One region of the Mycobacterium sp. E802 genome, then DNA from elsewhere that is predicted to be linked to it. Evidence: predicted binding sites of a transcription regulator. Region 1 holds the regulator's gene; each other region holds the start of a gene.
What was found. Region 1 encodes LexA, which represses DNA repair genes until DNA is damaged. Its sites were predicted from a motif close to CGAACANNTGTTCG; they were not measured.
Positions count from the first base shown of each region.

Region 2: a site for LexA is predicted at 2,072-2,085, ahead of recA (recombinase RecA). Genes of this name have one in related genera too.
Region 3: a site for LexA is predicted at 4,114-4,127, ahead of A5699_RS14845 (HNH endonuclease signature motif containing protein). Genes of this name have one in related genera too.

Region 1 covers NZ_LZJD01000027.1:8,213-14,450, reverse strand. The annotation lists gene A5699_RS04370 (proteasome assembly chaperone family protein) at 1-324, shown strand, start outside; gene A5699_RS04365 (alpha/beta fold hydrolase) at 361-1,383, shown strand; gene A5699_RS04360 (PhzF family phenazine biosynthesis protein) at 1,470-2,156, shown strand; gene nrdR (transcriptional regulator NrdR) at 2,168-2,623, opposite strand; gene A5699_RS04350 (LysM peptidoglycan-binding domain-containing protein) at 2,788-3,294, opposite strand; gene lexA (transcriptional repressor LexA) at 3,491-4,216, shown strand; gene A5699_RS04340 (LGFP repeat-containing protein) at 4,219-6,238, opposite strand, start outside.
Region 2 covers NZ_LZJD01000044.1:24,989-31,226, forward strand. The annotation lists gene A5699_RS06290 (limonene-1,2-epoxide hydrolase family protein) at 1-375, opposite strand, end outside; gene A5699_RS06295 (glycosyltransferase) at 416-1,588, shown strand; gene A5699_RS06300 (DUF3046 domain-containing protein) at 1,598-1,792, shown strand; gene A5699_RS06305 (hypothetical protein) at 1,793-2,041, shown strand; gene recA (recombinase RecA) at 2,207-3,259, shown strand; gene recX (recombination regulator RecX) at 3,228-3,788, shown strand; gene A5699_RS06320 (amino acid ABC transporter permease) at 3,789-4,685, opposite strand; gene A5699_RS06325 (amino acid ABC transporter permease) at 4,685-5,365, opposite strand; gene A5699_RS06330 (glutamate ABC transporter substrate-binding protein) at 5,387-6,199, opposite strand; gene A5699_RS06335 (amino acid ABC transporter ATP-binding protein) at 6,231-6,238, opposite strand, start outside.
Region 3 covers NZ_LZJD01000095.1:14,152-20,389, reverse strand. The annotation lists gene A5699_RS14865 (hypothetical protein) at 1-466, shown strand, start outside; gene A5699_RS14860 (adenylate/guanylate cyclase domain-containing protein) at 441-1,955, opposite strand; gene groL (chaperonin GroEL) at 2,022-3,641, opposite strand; gene groES (co-chaperone GroES) at 3,755-4,057, opposite strand; gene A5699_RS14845 (HNH endonuclease signature motif containing protein) at 4,277-5,569, shown strand; gene A5699_RS14840 (nuclear transport factor 2 family protein) at 5,599-6,030, opposite strand; gene tsaD (tRNA (adenosine(37)-N6)-threonylcarbamoyltransferase complex transferase subunit TsaD) at 6,060-6,238, opposite strand, start outside.

The DNA.
Region 1 (6,238 bases):
ACCGGTTCGCTACAACTGCCGCTGGAGAAACTGTCCGAGGCCGGCGCCGAGGTGTACAGCAAGATCAACGAGCAGGTGGAGGCCAGCGACGAAGTCGCTCAAGTGGTGACGGGGTTGGAGCGCCAGTACGATGCCTTCGTTGCCGCACAGGAGAATCGGTCTCTGCTGGCGCGTGACGAGGAACTGCCCAGCGGCGACGAGCTCGGAGCGGAGTTCGAACGCTTCCTTGCCCAGCAGGCCGGGGACAAGGACAAAGAGGACAAATACAAGGACGGACGAGACGGCTTCGGCGAGGGATTCCCGAACGGCGACACCCACTCCTAGGAGTCCGATCGCGGCCCGAGAGCAAGGTTGACCAGTATGACCGAGCGCAAACCGAATCTGCGTCCCGTTCGCGAGCTCACCCCGACTCTCGAATACCGCACGATCCACGGGTACCGGCGAGCGTTCCGGGTGGCCGGCTCCGGGCCGGCGATCCTGTTGATCCACGGCATCGGTGACAACTCCACCACGTGGCATTCGGTGCAGTCGACGTTGGCGCAGCGATTCACCGTGATCGCACCAGACCTGCTCGGCCACGGCGCCTCGGACAAACCCCGTGCGGACTATTCGGTGGCCGCCTATGCCAACGGCATGCGTGATCTGCTCAGCGTGCTCGACATCGACCGGGTGACCGTCGTCGGCCACTCACTGGGCGGTGGTGTCGCCATGCAGTTCGCCTATCAGTTCCCGCAGTTGGTGGACCGGCTCATCCTGGTGGGTTCCGGCGGGGTGACCAAGGACGTGAATGTGGCCTTGCGGGTTGCCTCGCTGCCGATGGGCAGTGAAGCCCTGGCCCTGCTGCGCCTGCCGCTGGTGCTGCCGGCCCTGCAATTGGTGGGCCGCGCCGCGGGATCGGTGCTGGGCTCCACCGGTCTGGGCCGCGACATCCCCGACATGCTGCGCATCCTGGCCGACCTGCCGGAGCCGACGGCCTCCTCGGCCTTCGCGCGGACGCTTCGCGCCGTGGTGGATTGGCGGGGCCAGGTGGTCACGATGCTCGACCGCTGTTACCTGACCGAATCGGTTCCGGTCCAGTTGATCTGGGGTGAGTGCGATTCGGTCATCCCGGTCAGCCATGCCGAGATGGCGCACGCCGCAATGCCCGGTTCTCAGTTGGAGGTCTTCAGTGGCTCCGGACATTTTCCGTTCCACGACGACCCCGACCGCTTCGTCGAAGTGGTCGAACGCTTCATCGATTCCACCGAACCCTCGGTCTACGACCAGGATCGGCTACGCCACCTGCTGCGCAGCGGGCTGAGTGAATCGGCGATCAGCGGGCCGTTCGACACTCAGGTCGCGGTACTCGACGCGATGGGCGCCGACGAGCGCAGTGCGACGTGAGACGGTTGCTTGGCGCCCTGACGGCCCGCCGGTGACGCCGCCCTGGTTCCTCCGGAGGATCGGCACGGCCACGTAGCATCGGGTCCATGGCCATCGACGTCACCGTGTTGCGCGTGTTCACCGACTCCGAAGGCAAGTACGGCAATCCGCTCGGCGTGATCGACAACAGCACGGTTGCGCCCACCGACCGTCAGCGTATCGCCGCCGAATTGGGTTACAGCGAAACCATATTCGTCGAACTGCCCCAACCTGGCGTGAACACCGCCCAAGCCCACATCTTCACGCCGGTCGCCGAGATGCCGTTCGCCGGTCACCCGACCGTGGGCGCCTCCTGGTGGCTGCGCGAACTCGGGCGGCCCGTCAACACCCTGCAGGTGCCCGCCGGAATCGTTCAGGTCGCGTACGACGGGGAGCTGGCCGCGGTCAGTGCGCGTTCGGAGTGGGCACCGGAATTCGCCATCCACGACCTGACCTCCACCGACGAGTTGTTCGCCGCCGAGCCCGGCGATTACGCCGATGACGTCGAGAACTATCTGTGGACCTGGCTGGATCGGGACGGAGGAGTACTGCGGTCACGGATGTTCGCCGCGCACCTCGGTATTGCCGAAGACGAGGCCACCGGTTCGGCGGCGGTCCGCATGACCGACTACCTCAGCCGTGACCTGACGATCGTCCAGGGAAAGGGTTCGGTGATCGAGACGCGGTGGCACCCGGAGGGCTGGGTGCGCGTGGCCGGCCGGGTCGTCAACGACGGCACCACGCGGCTGGGCTGATGCCGGCCGCGTTACGCCTCGGCGCGGTGGGCCCGCAGGGCCTCGATCTCACGTTCGAAGTCTTCGGCTGAGGAAAACGACCGGTACACCGACGCGAACCGCAAATAGGCGACCTCGTCGAGTTCACGCAACGGCCCCAGGATCGCCAAGCCGACTTCATGGCTGGGAATCTCAGGTGTGCCGAGACCGCGGACAGCATCTTCGACCTTCTGCGCCAACACGTTGAGTGCGTCGTCGTCGACCTGACGGCCCTGGCAGGACCGGCGTACACCGCGGATGACCTTCTCACGGCTGAACGGCTCGGTCACGCCACTGCGCTTGACCACCGCCAGCACCGCCGTCTCGACGGTGGTGAATCGACGGCCGCACTCCGGGCAGGACCGCCGCCGCCGGATCGCCTGGCCCTCGTCCGTCTCGCGGGAATCGACCACGCGCGAGTCAGGATGACGACAGAACGGACAATGCATTACCGCTCCTTCGTCATGCCGCCGGACAATTAGTTCGAGCGCCCTTGAGCGTACCCGCGCCGCCCTCGGCAGGTTCACCGCCGGGTCCAGTGGTGTGTAGGAGATCACGCCGGGGCAGGCCAGTGTGGCTGCCTGCCAGGATGTTTCAGCGGACATCGCACTGCTCAACCAACCGGGGCGAGCAGGGTCTGCCCGGCGTCGAGCGCCGACGATTCGAGTTGGTTCAGATCGCGGATCTGCTCGACCACGCGCGAGACCGGAGCGTCCGGGGCGACGCGCCGGGCCACCTGCTGCAGCGTCTCGCCGGTTTTGACCTGGACCACCGCGAGTTCGGCCGGCTCCGGCGCCTCGGTGCCCATCACACCGCCGAATTGCGCCACCAGCCCCAGCCAGACCGTGATACCGGCGGCAACCAGCGCCAACAACACGGTGGTGACCGGCGTGATCGGACGGCTGCGGTGCGAGGCCCGCGACATGAGAACGCCGGTTCCCCGGTAACGGACCGCGCCGCCGGCCGGCCGGGTCGGTGCCTGCCGCTGGACCCGGCGCAGCGGCCGAGGCTCCGCGGCACCGAACTGGGCGCGACCCCGAGACGGTTGCGCCTGGGACGCGCCCCGGGCCACACGGACAGCGCGGGAACGGCTTTCGGCGGGGATATCGATGATCGCCATCTGACTGCCTTTCGGTGGGACGTTCGCTCTTGTGTTCGAATATAGTCGCTCACATGTTCGATGGATAGAACGTGTGATCGAACTGTTGCGAAACGATAGGACGGACCACCGACAAGTTTCGGCGGCGAGGCTCCGTAGACGACACGCGTCGAACACATGTTTGATTAATGTTCAAACAAGGACTACATTCGCCCTCATGAGCGACGACCTGAGCAGGGACGGCAGCACCGACACCCCGGCGGGATCCGAGGGGGCGAGTCCACGCCGCGCCGCTGACAGCGGCCTCACCGAACGGCAACGGACCATCCTCGACGTCATCCGCGCATCGGTGACCAGTCGGGGCTATCCGCCCAGCATCCGCGAGATCGGAGATGCGGTAGGGCTCACCTCGACATCCTCGGTCGCCCATCAATTGCGCACCCTGGAACGCAAGGGCTACCTGCGCCGCGACCCGAACCGTCCGCGTGCGGTCGACGTCCGCGCCGCCGACGATCCGGCGGCCACCCCGCTCGTCTCCACGGATGTGGCCGGCACGGATGCGCTACCCGAACCGACCTTTGTCCCGGTGCTCGGGCGCATCGCCGCGGGCGGCCCCATCCTGGCCGAGCAGGCGGTCGAAGACGTCTTCCCGCTCCCCCGCGAACTCGTCGGCGAGGGCTCGCTGTTCCTGCTGAAGGTCGTCGGCGACTCGATGGTGGACGCGGCCATCTGCGACGGCGACTGGGTGGTCGTGCGCCAGCAGAGTGTGGCCGACAACGGTGACATCGTAGCCGCGATGATCGACGGTGAAGCCACCGTCAAGACGTTCAAGCGGACTCGTGGTCAGGTGTGGCTCATGCCGCACAATCCGGCGTACGACCCGATCCCGGGTAACGACGCGGCCGTGCTCGGCAAGGTCGTCACCGTGATCCGCAAGATCTGAGCTCAGTCCGCTCGCACGAATCCGTTCGTGCGAGCGAACTCCTCACTGGCGAACCAGATCTCGGCCACCGCGTCGTCGTACTCACTGCTGTCGGGTGACCAGTACTGGCCAGACTTGGTATCCGCCTTGATCGGGTAGCCCTCGGGTGCCCGGTTGGGGTCGTCCAACGGTAGGTGGATCGCCGTGACGGCCGGTACCTCGTCGAGTTCGATGGCGGCATGACGCCCACTGTGGGCCTCGCCACTGTAGGCCTCGGCATGGGTGATCACCCGGGTCGGCGCGGTATCCACATTGTCTTGATCGCCGGACAGCCCGAGATCCGCGGGAACCGCGAGACCTACCGGTGCACGCAGACCGTCGATCGGGCCGGCGAATGCACCGGTGTCCACCAGATCCTCGTCGTCGAGTTCGGCCTCGACATCGTCCTCGGCGTCACCTTCGGCGACCTCCTCGAACTCGGCGTCGATGGGCGCGTTCTCGTCGTCGAGGTCCTCGCCGTGGAAGTCCTCGTCATCGAAATCGTCGTCGTCGAAATCCCCGTCCTCGAAGTCGTCGTCGAAATCGTCGACGTCGCGGTAGTCGTCAAAGCCCGGCTCCGGGCCGGCCAGTTGCGAGGAATCCTCCGGCGGTTCCTCCTCGTCATCCGGGGGGCCGTATCCCGACGACGACTCCGGTGCAGCCCATTGGCTCACCGGCATCTGGCTGACCGGCATCGCGATATCGGTCGGACCATCGTAGGGAGACGCCGCGGTACTAGCCGATTCATCGACCGGCCCGGTGAATCTCGCCGTCGCAGCCTCACCCCCATAGGCGTCGCTGCGATCGTCGCGGTAGTCATCGTCGTCGTATCCACGCGAGTCATAGCGCCGGGCGCCGTAACGGTCCTCGTCGTACGGCCCCTCGCCGTGGCCGTCGTACTCGTCCTCGAACGGATCGTGGTCGAATTCGTCGTCGCCACCGGCCCGTCGCCGATGCCACAGCGCCGCCCCGACAATCAGCGCGGCCAGCAGCAGAACCGGAACCACGGCGATCAGCCACCACCAGCTCCAATGCCAGCTGAACGGCTTGTCCGAATCCGCGGCCGCCGCCGGCGGAGCCCCGGCCGGCTGTTCGAGGCCGGGCACCTGCAGCCCGCTCAATTCGGCGGCAAGATTCGAGGGTTCGGTGGTGAACTTGTTGGTGGCGCGATCCCAGGAGATGGCTCCGCCGCTGAATCGCTGGGTGACGACGGTGCCGTCCTCGGTTTGGTCGGCCATCGGGGCACCGAGCTCGCCCGTGGCTCCGCCGAGCTTGTCCCACGCCGCCTTCATCGCGCCCCGGACGATCACCGCACCGTAGTCGGGGGTCCAGAAGATCACCGGGTTGTCGGCTGCGGCGAAGGTACTGATCCGGCTGTTCGGCCCCAGGCCGCCTTCGGCCTCGCTTGCGGTCGGGAAGCCCAGATCGCCCTCCGGGCCGCCGACGCTCTCGTACTTCTCCAGAAGCTGACCGGTGATGGCGTTGGCCCCGGTGGCGGGGCTGTAGAAGATCTTGCCCCCGGCGAAGTTCTGCCCGACGCCACCGTCGCCGATCGGGTATTGGTCACCGTCCTTGGCGCCCAGCGGTCCCATCGCACCACCGGCGGCCCGGCGCGCCATCGCGATCGCCGAGGCCGGATCCGCGGGCACGTCCAGACCACCGAGTTGATCCGCCAGCTCGGGCGGCACCGTGGTGAAGGCCTTGGTCTTGCGGTTCCAGGAGATCTCCCCGCCGGTGAACTTCTGCGCGTTGACATCGCCGTCGAAAGACTCGTCCTCGGCAGGAACGCCGAGGACCCCGGCCGAGCCGCCGAGCTTGTCCCACGCGGCGTTGATGGCACCGCGCACCACGTGGGCGCCGGTGGCCGGAGTCCAGAAGATCACCGGGTTGTCAGGTGCGCTGAATGTCGAGTTGCGGCTGTCCGCAGCCCGCCCGGGGCCCTCGTCGATGGTGGGGAATCCCAGGTCGCTGTCGGCCGCGCCGCCCAGCGATTCGTATTTCTCC
Region 2 (6,238 bases), on a different contig from region 1:
GAGGAAGTCGAAGTAGTCCCGCCACAACGTGATTCGGCCATCGTGCACCTCGAACACACCACACACCCAGAACTGCAGGCGCAGCGGCCCGAAGACCAGGGCATCGGTGCGTTCGGTCAACACGGCATTGCCGTCGGCGGCGATCCGGTGGATCTTCACCTCGAAGCCGGTGCGGCCCTGCATCGACCGGAAGAGCTTCATCGCCCGGTTGCGCCCGTAGATGGTCGGAAGGCCGACGTTCTGGTAGACGAGGTTCTGGGCCAGGGCGTTCTCCGCGGTGTCGAAGTCCTGCTCCTGCAGCGCGTTGAGGAACGTCTCGACCGTTGTGACAGACGTGGTCGAGGCCTGCGCGGCCGTGGTGGATTGGTCAGCCATGCCCGAAGCCTAGTGGGATGTGCTGTGGCAGGGTAGGTCGGTGCGCGTTGCCATCGTCGCCGGACCCGATCCCGGACATGCCTTCCCGGCCCTTGCGTTATGCCTGAAGTTCGCCGCCGCTGGGGACCGTCCGACGTTGCTGACCGGCGTGGAATGGCTCGAGACGGCACGCGCGGCGGGTGTCGATGCGGTTGAGCTGGTCGGTCTCGATCCGATCGACGACGATGACGACGCCGACGCCGGGGCCAAGATTCATCAACGTGCCGGGCGGATGGCGCAGCTCAACGTGCCTGTCCTGGGTGATCTGCGCCCGGATCTGGTGGTGTCCGATGTGATCACCGCCTGTGGTGGACTGGCTGCCGAACTGCTCGGGCTGCCATGGGTGGAGCTCAACCCGCATCCGCTGTATCTGCCATCGAAGGGATTGCCGCCGATCGGGAGCGGATTGGCCCCCGGCGTCGGCCTGAGGGGCCGGCTGCGCGATTCCGTCATGCGCGCCCTGACCGCGCGATCCTGGCGGGCCGGGCTGGCCCAGCGGGCCGAGGTGCGGACCGAGATCGGCCTGCCCGTCCTCGACCCGGGACCGGTGCGCCGGTTGATCGCCACCCTGCCGGCCCTGGAGGTGGCCCGCCCGGACTGGCCGGCCGAGGCGGTGGTGGTGGGTCCGCTGCACTTCGAACCGACCGACGCGGTGCTGACCGTGCCGCCGGGCGCTGGGCCGGTGATCGTGGTGGCGCCGTCGACGGCGACCACCGGTACGCAGGGGATGGCCGAGCTGGCGCTGGAGTCGCTGCGGCCGGGCCAGACGCTGCCCGACGGCGCCCGCGTGGTGGTGTCGCGGCTCGGTGGGGCCCATGTCGACGTGCCGCCCTGGGCCGTCGTGGGGCTGGGCCGTCAGGACGAGTTGTTGTCACATGCCGACCTGGTGATCTGTGGCGGCGGGCACGGCATGGTGTCCAAGACCTTGTTGGCCGGCGTGCCGATGGTCGTGGTGCCCGGCGGTGGTGATCAGTGGGAGCTGGCCAATCGTGTTGTGCGCCAAGGCAGTGCGCAGCTGGTACGGCCGCTGACCGGTGAGGCGCTGACCCGGGCGGTGGCCGATGTGCTGGCGTCGCCGTCGTACCGGTCGGCCGCCCAGCGGGCCGGTGCCTCGGTGACCGAGGTGGAAGATCCGGTACGGGTGTGCCATGACGCCCTCGTCGGCGCTGGGTAGGTTGGGCGCGTGCGGTTGACGGAATTCCATGAACTCGTGGACGGCCAGTTCGGCTCGATCCGGGGGCGCTCGCTGCTCGTCGACCATGTGCTCGCCGACCTCGACGGTCGAACGCCGGCGCAGGCCATCGAGGACGGGGTGGAACCGCGCACGGTGTGGCGGGCATTGTGTGCCGACTTCGACGTGCCCCGCGATCAATGGTGAGTGACCGGTCTTTTCCTGCTCGGGTTTTGGGCGTATACCGGACTTATGGGTCTGGGTGACCATCCGATGCGGACGCCGCTCTACGGTGTCCTGCTGGTGATCGCAGCGGTACTGCTGTGCTGGTTGGTCGCGTCCGTCTTGACCGGATGGCAGGCCGCCATCGGATATCTCCTGGCCATCGCGGTCGGTGCGACCGGTTTCGTGATGACGCTGCGGGATCTCGACAACTTCCCGAACTGGCGTCGCTGACGCCTGACCACCCGGCGTGTCCGCTTGAGTCGAACACGTGTTCGTCTAACATGGTCGGCATGTGAGGGCGAGATGCTGGTCGAGCCGACTTGTCGGTGGCTGCCTCTAGCGTCACGGCCAACTGATCGAAACCGATCACCGAACATCACGAGGACGGAGACACTCATGGCGCCACAGGCCCCCGATCGCGAAAAGGCGCTCGAACTGGCGATGGCCCAGATCGACAAGAATTTCGGCAAAGGCTCGGTGATGCGCCTCGGTGACGAGGTCCGCCAGCCCATCTCGGTGATTCCCACCGGCTCGATCTCCCTGGATGTGGCCCTCGGCATCGGCGGCCTGCCCCGCGGCCGCGTGGTCGAGATCTACGGTCCGGAATCCTCGGGTAAGACCACCGTGGCGCTGCATGCGGTGGCCAATGCCCAGGCCGCCGGCGGCATCGCGGCGTTCATCGACGCCGAGCATGCGCTGGATCCGGAATATGCCAAGAAGCTCGGTGTGGACACCGATTCACTGCTGGTGAGCCAACCCGACACCGGTGAGCAGGCGCTGGAGATCGCCGACATGCTGGTGCGCTCGGGTGCGCTGGACATCCTGGTCATCGACTCGGTGGCGGCCCTGGTTCCCCGCGCCGAGATCGAGGGCGAGATGGGTGACAGCCACGTCGGTCTGCAGGCCCGTCTGATGAGCCAGGCGCTGCGCAAGATGACCGGTGCGCTGAACAACTCGGGCACCACCGCGATCTTCATCAACCAACTCCGCGAGAAGATCGGTGTGATGTTCGGCTCGCCCGAAACGACAACGGGCGGTAAGGCTTTGAAGTTTTACGCCTCGGTCCGCCTGGATGTCCGCCGCATCGAGACCCTCAAGGACGGCACCGATGCGGTCGGTAACCGGACTCGCGTCAAGATCGTCAAGAACAAGGTCTCGCCGCCGTTCAAGCAGGCCGAGTTCGACATTCTCTACGGCCACGGCATCAGCCGCGAGGGTTCGCTCATCGACATGGGTGTCGAGCACGGATTCATCCGCAAGTCCGGCTCCTGGTTCACCTATGAGGGCGAACAGCTGGGGCAGGGCAAGGAGAATGCCCGCAAGTTCCTGCTGGAGAACGTCGATGTCGCCAACGAGATCGAGAAGAAGATCAAGGAGAAGCTCGGTATCGGTGCGGTCGTGACCGCCGAGGCCACTGATGACGTCCTTCCCGCCCCGGTTGACTTCTGATCCGTCGGGCACGCCCGAGGACGAGCAGGCGCAGGACCCTCGCAAGCGCGAGGAGCAGGCCAAGAACGTGTGCCTGCGCCTGCTCACCGTGCGGGCTCGCACCCGCGCCGAGCTGACCGAGCACCTCGCCAAACGGGGTTATGACGAAGGCCTCAGTGCCAAGGTGCTCGACAGGCTCACCGATGTCGGGCTGATCGATGACGAGGACTTCGCCGAGCAGTGGGTGCGGTCCCGGCACGCGAACGCGGGAAAAGGCAAGCGCGCCTTGGCTGTCGAGCTCCGCAAGAAGGGCGTCGACAACGACGTCATCGACGCGGCGCTGGCCGATCTCGACCCGGCCGCCGAACGGCAGCGGGCCGAGCAGTTGGTGCGGGACAAGTTGCGTCGCGAAAAGCTCAGTGACGACGGTGACGTGAAGGTGACCCGCCGGCTGGTCGGCATGCTGGCCCGCCGTGGCTACAACCAGTCGATGGCCTTCGACGTGGTCAGCGTCGAACTTGCCAGCGAGCGGGAGCGCCGTCGGGTGTGATCAGTCGCGCTGGGTCTGCAATACCTGCGCTCCCGGTGCGCCTTCCTGTTCGACGGCCTCTGGTTCCAGTGGTACGGGACCGCGACGAGAGCGCCGCATCCGGCGCTCGATCCTGGTGGCCAACGAGGACAGGGCGATGTTCACGCTGATCATCAGGACGGCGATGACGATCAACGCGGGAAGAATGTTCTGGTACACCGAGCCGATGTTCGTGCCCTGACGCACCATTTCCACGAAGGTGATCTGGTAGCCGATCGCGGTGTCCTTGAGCACCACGACGAGTTGAGACACCAACACCGGCAGCATCGCGGTGATGGCCTGCGGCAGCAGCACCAGCCGCATGGTCTGGGTCCAGGTCAAGCCCAACGACCATGCGGCTTCCCGCTGCCCACGGGGTAGGGAATTGACGCCGGCTCGGACGATCTCGGCGATCACCGCCCCGTTGTAGAGCGTCAATCCCGTCACCACCCCGGCCAGGGCGACGTACTCGGACGGGAAACTGCCGGAGAGGCCGTAGAGGAAGAACGCGAAGAGCATCATGATCAACACCGGCACGGCGCGGAAGAACTCCACGATCACCGCGCTGATCCATCGGATCGGGGCAATAGGCGACAGCCGGCCGATGCCCAGCACCATGCCCAACACCAGGGCCAGGACGATGGACACCGCCGCCGCCGTCAGCGTGCCCTCGATCCCGGGAAGCACGTAGGTAATCCAGAGATCCGACGTGAGGAACGGTTTCCACTTGTCGGGCTGGAGTTGATCCTTTTGCCACAGCCGGAACAGCACATACACGATCAGGACGCCGGCGCCGATCGCCGCGAGGATCGCCAGAACGAGATTGCGTACCCTCGCGCGCGGACCCGGCGCATCGAACAGGACTGATGCGCTGCGCATTATCGTGCCACCGCCAGGCGCTTACCCAGCCAACCGAAGAACAGTCCCAGCGGCAGTGTCAGCAGAATGAACCCGGCCGCCATGATCGCACCGACCGTGAGGACCGCGGCGGTGTCTTCGATCATGTCCTTCATCAACAACGCCGCCTCGGCCACGCCGATCGCCGAAGCGATGGTGGTGTTCTTCGTCAAAGCGATCAAGACCGACCCGAGTGGGATGATCACGGCGCGAAAAGCCTGTGGCAGCAGGATCAATCGCAAGTTCTGGCCGAAGGAGAAGCCTAGTGAGCGGGCCGCCTCGGCCTGCCCGATCGGCACCGTGTTGACCCCGGAACGCACCGTCTCGCACACGAACGATGCGGTATAGACGGTCAATCCGAGCACCGCCAGGCGGAAGTTGCTGTCGGTGATCGATGTCGGCGAGTTCGGATCGGTGAACGTGATCCGCATGGTCTGTCCCACCCCGAGCGCGCAGAACACGATGATCAGGGTCAGGGGAGTGTTGCGGATGACGTTCACGTACGCGGCGCCGAGCCAATTGAGCACTGGGACCGGCGCCAGCCGCATCGCCGCCAGCACCGTGCCCAGGATCAGCGCACCGATCGCGGAGTACACCGTCAGCTGGATCGTGGTCCAGAACGCCGCGAAGATCTGATCGCGGTACTCGTCGAAAATTTCCACGGTCGGTGCGCTACCCCCGGCTCAGTTGCGGTCGACGGCGGGCGGTTCCGGTGTGGTGATTCCGGCCGGGCCCAGATTGCGTTCGAACGCTTCCTTCCAGGCGCCGCTGGATTCCATCTTCTCGATGGCGTCGTCGATCTTGTTGCGCAGCTCGGTATCACCCTTCTTCAGGCCGATGCCGTAGCGCTCCTCGGAGAACTTGTCGCCCACGATCTTGAAGGCGCCCGGGCTCTGCGCGGCATAGCCGGCCAAGATCACCTCGTCGGTGGTCAACGCGTCCACGGCCCCGTTCTTGAGGGCGTCCAGGCACAGCGTGTAGGTGTCGTACTGCTGCAACTGCACCATCGGGTACTCGTCTTTGATCCGCTGCGCCGGGGTCGAGCCCGACACCGAGCACAGTTTCTTGTTGTTCTCCAGTGAGGCCGCGCCCGTGATGTCGTTGTTGTCCGAGCGCACCAACAGGCTCTGGCCGGTCAGCAGGTACGGCCCGGCGAAGTCGACCTTCTCTTTACGGGCGTCGGTGATCGAGTAGGTGGCCACGATGTAGTCCACCTGACCGTTCTGGATCAGCGTCTCGCGCTGGGGCGAGGGGGCTTCCTTCCATTCGATCTGGTCCTCGCTGTAGCCCAACTCGTTGGCCACGTACTTGGCCACGTCGACGTCGAATCCGGCCATGGTGCCGTCGGGCTTCTTCTGGCCGAGCCCGGGCTGGTCGTACTTGGTACCGATGACGATCTTGTTGCCGTCATCGCCACCGCCGCACGCGGTGGCCGCCAGGGGCAGCGCGATGGCGAGTGCGACGGTACCGACCAACTTGAACGGCACAGAGGGCATGTTCGGGTTCCTTTCGCCGGAGCGTCAGTGGTTAGTGGG
Region 3 (6,238 bases), on a different contig from region 1:
CGCGCTGAGCAGCGCGCCGGCCCGTTCGACTCCCCTGCCCACTTTCTGCGCTCAGCCCGAGGTCGTCGACAACGTCTGCACGGCGCGGCTGACATCGGTCACGGCCGATGTGGTGGACGGAACGATCACCGGGTCGCCGGTCGGTGGCGGGGCACCGATCACCCTTACCGGACAAGCGGATGCCTACCTGAAATCGCAAGGATTCGGCGGCACTCCACCGGAACCGGTTCAGCAGTGGGACGAGTCGATCGAGACGGTCAGCGGCCTTGATACCTCGCCCTCCGACCCGAACTGGTACGGCAATGCCAAGGCCCGCGTGTTCCTGCCCAGAACGCTGAATGACCTGGCCACCAAGTTTCCTCCTGATGTTCTCCTCGTCCGCTTCACCTTTGACGCGGCCCGGCCCGACGCGTTCCGGTTGGTGTCGATTCAGCCGACGGCTACCCCTGACTCCGCGAAGCACTAGCGAGGCCGAAAACCCTTACCGCAGCTGACTTTCCTTTCAGCTCGTGAAAGCCCCGGTCGGTCAGTTCGGGCGGATGTACGTCCAAGGTGTTGACGGTCGGCTGGGTCAGCAGGATCGAATCGCCGGTCCTCTTCGTGAGCTGCTCGACCCGGGCCGCGACGTTGACGGCGTCACCGATCAGCGTGAACTCCAGCTTGCCTCCGCCGCCGATGGTGCCGGCGATCACCACGCCGGTGTTGATGCCGATACCGATTCGCAGCGCACCCTCGAATCGCTCGACAACCAGGCGCTGCATCAGCATCGCCGCGCCCACTGCGGCATTGGCATGATTCGCAAGGTCATTGGGGGCGCCGAACACCGCCAGAGCTCCGTCGCCGAGGAACTTGTTGACGTGCCCACCGGCGTCGACCACGGCGGGCACCACGATCTCGAACAGCGCGTTGAGCCGGGCGACCGTGTCTTCGGCGGTGTTCGCCTCGGCGAAGGGCGTGAAGTCTCGGATGTCGACGAACATGACCGTCACTTCACGCCGTTCACCGGTGAACACGTCGTCACCTTGCTCAAGGAGCCGCGCCGCCAAAGCCGGGTCCACGTATGTCCCGAATGCCGCCTGAAGTCGTTGCCGCTCAGCCAAACCCGATTGCATGCGGTTGAACGACGCCGACAGCGCACCCAGATCGTCGTCTTGGACCACCGGCAGGCGTCGGCGGTATTCTCCGACGGCAACGCGTTCCGTCCCCTCGGCGAGGTCGCGGATCGGACGCAGGAAGGGAGCGATCGTCATGACGGCTATGGGTCCGGAAACAAGCGTCAGCGCGCACCCGATCGCCAACGAGACGATGGGATCCTCGCGGGCACGGTCGATCACCGAAGCCGTGATCGCGGCGCCGATGGAGAATCCGAACGCCAACGCCAGGATGGTGAGGTGTGACCAGGTGGCAAACGTGGGACGAGAGCGCGGCAGGGAGTCACCGATTCCCGTGTTGCCGGCGATGGCGGTCCGGGCCGGTCGCAGCGATCCCTCACTGAAGCTGTGCACACCGAACACCCCGGTGGCCGCTCCGTATGCGGCGCCGACGATCCCGTACTGAACCAGTCGCCACCCGGTCGCGCCGTTGAGCGTGGCGACCGCCACCCCGACGCACGGCGTCCAGACGATGTCGGTTGCGAGCACGCGGGCAGTCGTCCTCCGCCCGTACACATAGGTGGCGCGCAGTGCCTCCATCGGATCGACGTCGCGGCCCGCTGCCCACTTCTCGATCAGACGCAACCGCTTCGAGCCGGGCAGGACCAGCAGGTAGGTCCGCACCAGCATGGCGACGCAGGAGATGACGGCCGCCTGCACGTAGCGATCGGATCTTTCGAAGGCGACGATGATCAACGGGTAGGCGAGATGGACCGAGAGTCCGGCCAGGTAGACGAGGGCACAGATGGCCCAGGAGTATCGCGGCCCGTGCCGGTCCCATACCCACTGGAAAATCCGGTCCATGTCGAAACAAAACACCCCCGGCCTGATGGCCGAGGGTGTTTCGCCGTACTTCTAGCGCGCGTACTTCTAGTGCGCGTGCCCGTGGTGATGACCGGCGTGGTCATCTTCCTCGGCCGGCTTGTCCACGACGGCCGTCTCGGTCGTCAGGATCATCCGGGCCACCGAGGCGGCGTTGAGCACCGCGGACCGGGTCACCTTGGCCGGGTCCACGATGCCCTCGGCGACCAGGTCACCGTAGGCCAGCGTGGCGGCGTTGAAGCCCTGCCCGTTGGGAAGCTCGCTGACCTTGTTCACCACGACCGAGCCGTCCAGGCCGGCGTTGGTGGCGATCCAGTACAGCGGGGCCGACAGCGCGGAGGCGAACACGTTGACGCCGAGGGCCTCGTCGCCCTTGACCTCGCCGCGCAGCTTGTCCAGCGCCGCGCGGGCCTGCACGAGTGCAGCGCCACCACCGGTGACGATGCCCTCTTCGACGGCGGCCTTGGCGGCCGCGACGGCGTCCTCGACAGCTTCCTTGCGCTTCTTCAGGTCGGTCTCGGTGGCCGCGCCGACCTTGAGCACCGCGACGCCACCGGCCAGCTTGGCCAGCCGCTCCTGCAGCTTCTCCCGATCCCAGTCGGAATCGGTGGTCTCGATCTCGGCCTTGAGCTGCTTCACCCGGCCGTCGACAGCGTCCTTGGAGCCGCCGCCGTCGACGATCACGGTGCTGTCCTTGGACACCACGACGCGACGCGCCGAGCCCAGCACGTCCAGACCGACCTCGCGCAGGGCCAGGCCCACGTCGGGGTTGACCACCTGACCGCCGGTGACGATGGCCAGATCCTCCAGGAACGCCTTGCGGCGATCACCGAAGAACGGCGCCTTGACGGCAACGGCCTTGAGCGTCTTACGGATTGCGTTGACGACGAGCGTGGACAGCGCCTCGCCCTCGACGTCCTCGGCGATGATCAGCAGCGGCTTGCCGCTCTCGGCGACCTTCTCCAGCAGCGGCAGCAGATCGGGCAGCGAGCTGATCTTGTCGCGGTGCAGCAGCACCAGCGCGTCCTCGAGCACCGCTTCCTGGGTGTCGAAGTCGTTGACGAAGTAGGCCGAGATGAAGCCCTTGTCGAAGCCGACGCCCTCGGTGACCTCGAGCTCGGTGCTCAGCGTCGAGGACTCCTCGATGGTGACCACGCCGTCGTGGCCCACCTTGGTCATGGCCTCACCGACGAGCGCACCGATCTGCTCGTCGCGCGAGGACACCGTGGCGACCTGGGCGATGGCGGTCTGGTCCGACACCGGGGTGGCCGCGGCCAGCAGCGCCTCGGACACCGCGTCGGCAGCCTTACCGATGCCCAGGCCCAGCGCGATCGGGTTGGCACCGGCAGCAACGTTGCGCAGGCCGGCCTTGACCAGGGCCTGCGCCAGCACGGTGGCGGTGGTGGTGCCGTCGCCGGCGACGTCGTTGGTCTTGGTCGCCACCGATTTGACCAACTGGGCGCCGAGGTTCTCGAACGCGTCTTCCAGGTCGATCTCGCGGGCGATGGTCACACCGTCGTTGGTGACCTGCGGGCCACCGAAAGCCTTGGCCAGCACGACGTTGCGACCACGCGGGCCCAACGTCACCTTGACGGCGTCGGCGAGCTTGTCGACCCCGGCTTCCATGGCCCGGCGCGCAGTTTCGTTGAATTCAATCTGCTTGCTCATAAGTCTCTTTCTTGACTACCTGTCGAGCTTGACTACCTGTCGAGGCATCAACGCATACCGCCCCGGAAACCACCCGTGCGAACACGGGGATCTCCGGGGCGGGACACGGGTGCTTACTTAGCGACGACAGCCAGCACGTCGCGGGCCGACAGGATCAGGTACTCCTCGCCGTTGTACTTGATCTCGGTGCCGCCGTACTTGCTGTAGATGACGGTGTCGCCCTCGGCAACGTCCAGGGGGATCCGCTTCTCGCCGTCCTCATCCCAGCGGCCGGGGCCAACTGCGACGACGGTGCCTTCCTGCGGCTTTTCCTTGGCGGTGTCCGGGATGACCAGACCGGAAGCGGTCGTGGTCTCGGCCGCATTGGCCTGAACGAGGATCTTGTCCTCGAGTGGCTTGATGTTGACTGCCACGATGGAAGCCCTCCACTTGTTTGGGTATTGAGCTCCGGTGTGCGCCGGGGCCCTCGGGTTAACCAGGTGTTCGGCATGCGTCCGTCCCCTCGCTCCGTCGTCGCGGGTGCCGGCGCTGGGGTTGGCCGCGTGCCACCTAGCACTCTATACATGCGAGTGCTAGCACTCAAGGGTGGTCTCTGGTTATTGCGCCGACATCCAGAGAGGCCTACTATCGAACATATGTTCGGATCGCATTTCACGATCGACTCCGACGCCACGGAAGAGGCGTTGGCCGATCAGCTGGCTGCGATGAACCGGGCGGCATCCAGCATCGCGGCCGGACAGGCTCGGGTGACGGCGATGCTCGAAGCCAAGCGCCGGGCACGCAGAGCTGCCGAGGGCGTGCCGGCGGCACAGCGCGGGCGAGGCCTGGCTTCCGAGGTCGGCCTGGCCCGCAAGGCCTCGCCATGGCATGGGGCCAAGTATCTGAAGATGTCCCGAATCCTCGTCGACGACATGCCCCACACCCTGGCGGCGCTGGAGTCCGGCGTCCTCACCGAGGTGCGGGCGATGATCATCACCGAACATGCCGACTGCCTGTCACCAGCAGATCGTCGCGCGATGGACGTCGAACTGTGCGCCGACCCGGCAAAGCTGGACGGCCTCGGCGACAGGAAAGTCGATGCCGAAGCGGGCCGCATTGCCATCCGGCTCGACCACGACGCGGTGATGGAGCGCATCAGCCGGCACCAGTCTGATCGCACCGTTACGATGCGTCCCGCTCCGCACGGCATGGCGTATGTGACGGCCCTGCTGACTGCCGCCGAAGGCTGCGCAGCGTACGAGGCGCTGCAAGTGGAGGCGGCCGCTGCCGTCGCGGCCTCAGTCGCCGCCGGAAACGGATGCGACGGCCGGGGCCCGTTGATGGCCGACGCCTTCTACCGGCGTATCACCGGGCGTGAAGTCGGCGCCGCGGTTCCGCTCAACCTCAATCTGGTGGTCTCCGACGAGAGCCTGTTTGCCCACGGTCCCGAACCTGCGGTGCTGCAGGGATACGGCCCGATCCCGGCGGCGGTGGCCCGGAAGATGGCCTTGGCGGCGCTGCTGGACCCCGAGGTTGAGGCCGCGGTGCGCAAGCTCTATGCCGATCCGGCCACCGGCAACCTGGTCGCCCTCGATTCCACGTCGCGCACCTTCCCCAAGGGCCTGCGCTGGCTGATCGCCTTGCGCGACCAGCGCTGCCGCACCCCCTACTGCGACGCACCGGTACGCCACATCGATCACATCACCCGCCATGCCGACGGCGGTCCGACCTGCGCCGAGAACGGCCAAGGACTGTGCGAACGATGCAACTACATCAAGGAAACCGCCGACTGGACCACCACCACGAGCTACGACCGATTCGGCCGGCACACCACCGAAGTCAGCACACCGACGGGCCGGACCTATCGAAGTACCGCCCCACCACTGCCGACCGGAGCCCGCGTGTTGACCAGCGACATCCATGTCGTGCGGGTGCAGGCTGCCGCGTAGCGGATAGTCGTCCTACCCCGTTCCCACGCCTATAGCGCGATGTTCAAATGCTCGGACACGTCTCCGACCATCTCCACATCGACTCTGCGCTCGGTGAAGTACCAGCCCTGCTCGTCACGGGCAAAGGCGTCGGCGTAGCGACCGACGACGATGGGTTGCAGTGGGACGGTCTCGGTGTTCTGCACCACCACGAACGTCGAGCGCGCCGTCGCCCGCGAACCGTCGACGTCGACGATCGGGTTGAGCACCAGGTGACGGGTCCGGGTGCGGTTGCCGTGTCCGGGATACCGACGGGTGGTCGCGGCGAACAACTCCGCGATGGCCGACGCCCCGGCCACCTCCATGAACGTGCCCCGACCGAGCAGCTGCCCGACCCCATCGAAGTCGCCGGCGTCGATCAGCTCGGCATAGCGATACAGCAGCTCGGTAATCTCCAGCTTGTCGGCCAGCTTTTCGGCCAGCTTGTCGGCCAGCTTGTCGGCCGGGGAGCTCACGCCACCTGCCCCTTCACCACCGGCAGGCCCGGATCGCTGGCGGCATCCAACGGCGACGGCGCCGCCCCGGCGGCGATCAGGTGCGCCGCAAATGAGGCGATCATCGCGCCGTTGTCGGTGCACAACCTCGGCCGCGGCACCCGCAGCGTCAGACCCGCTGCCGCACAACGCTCTT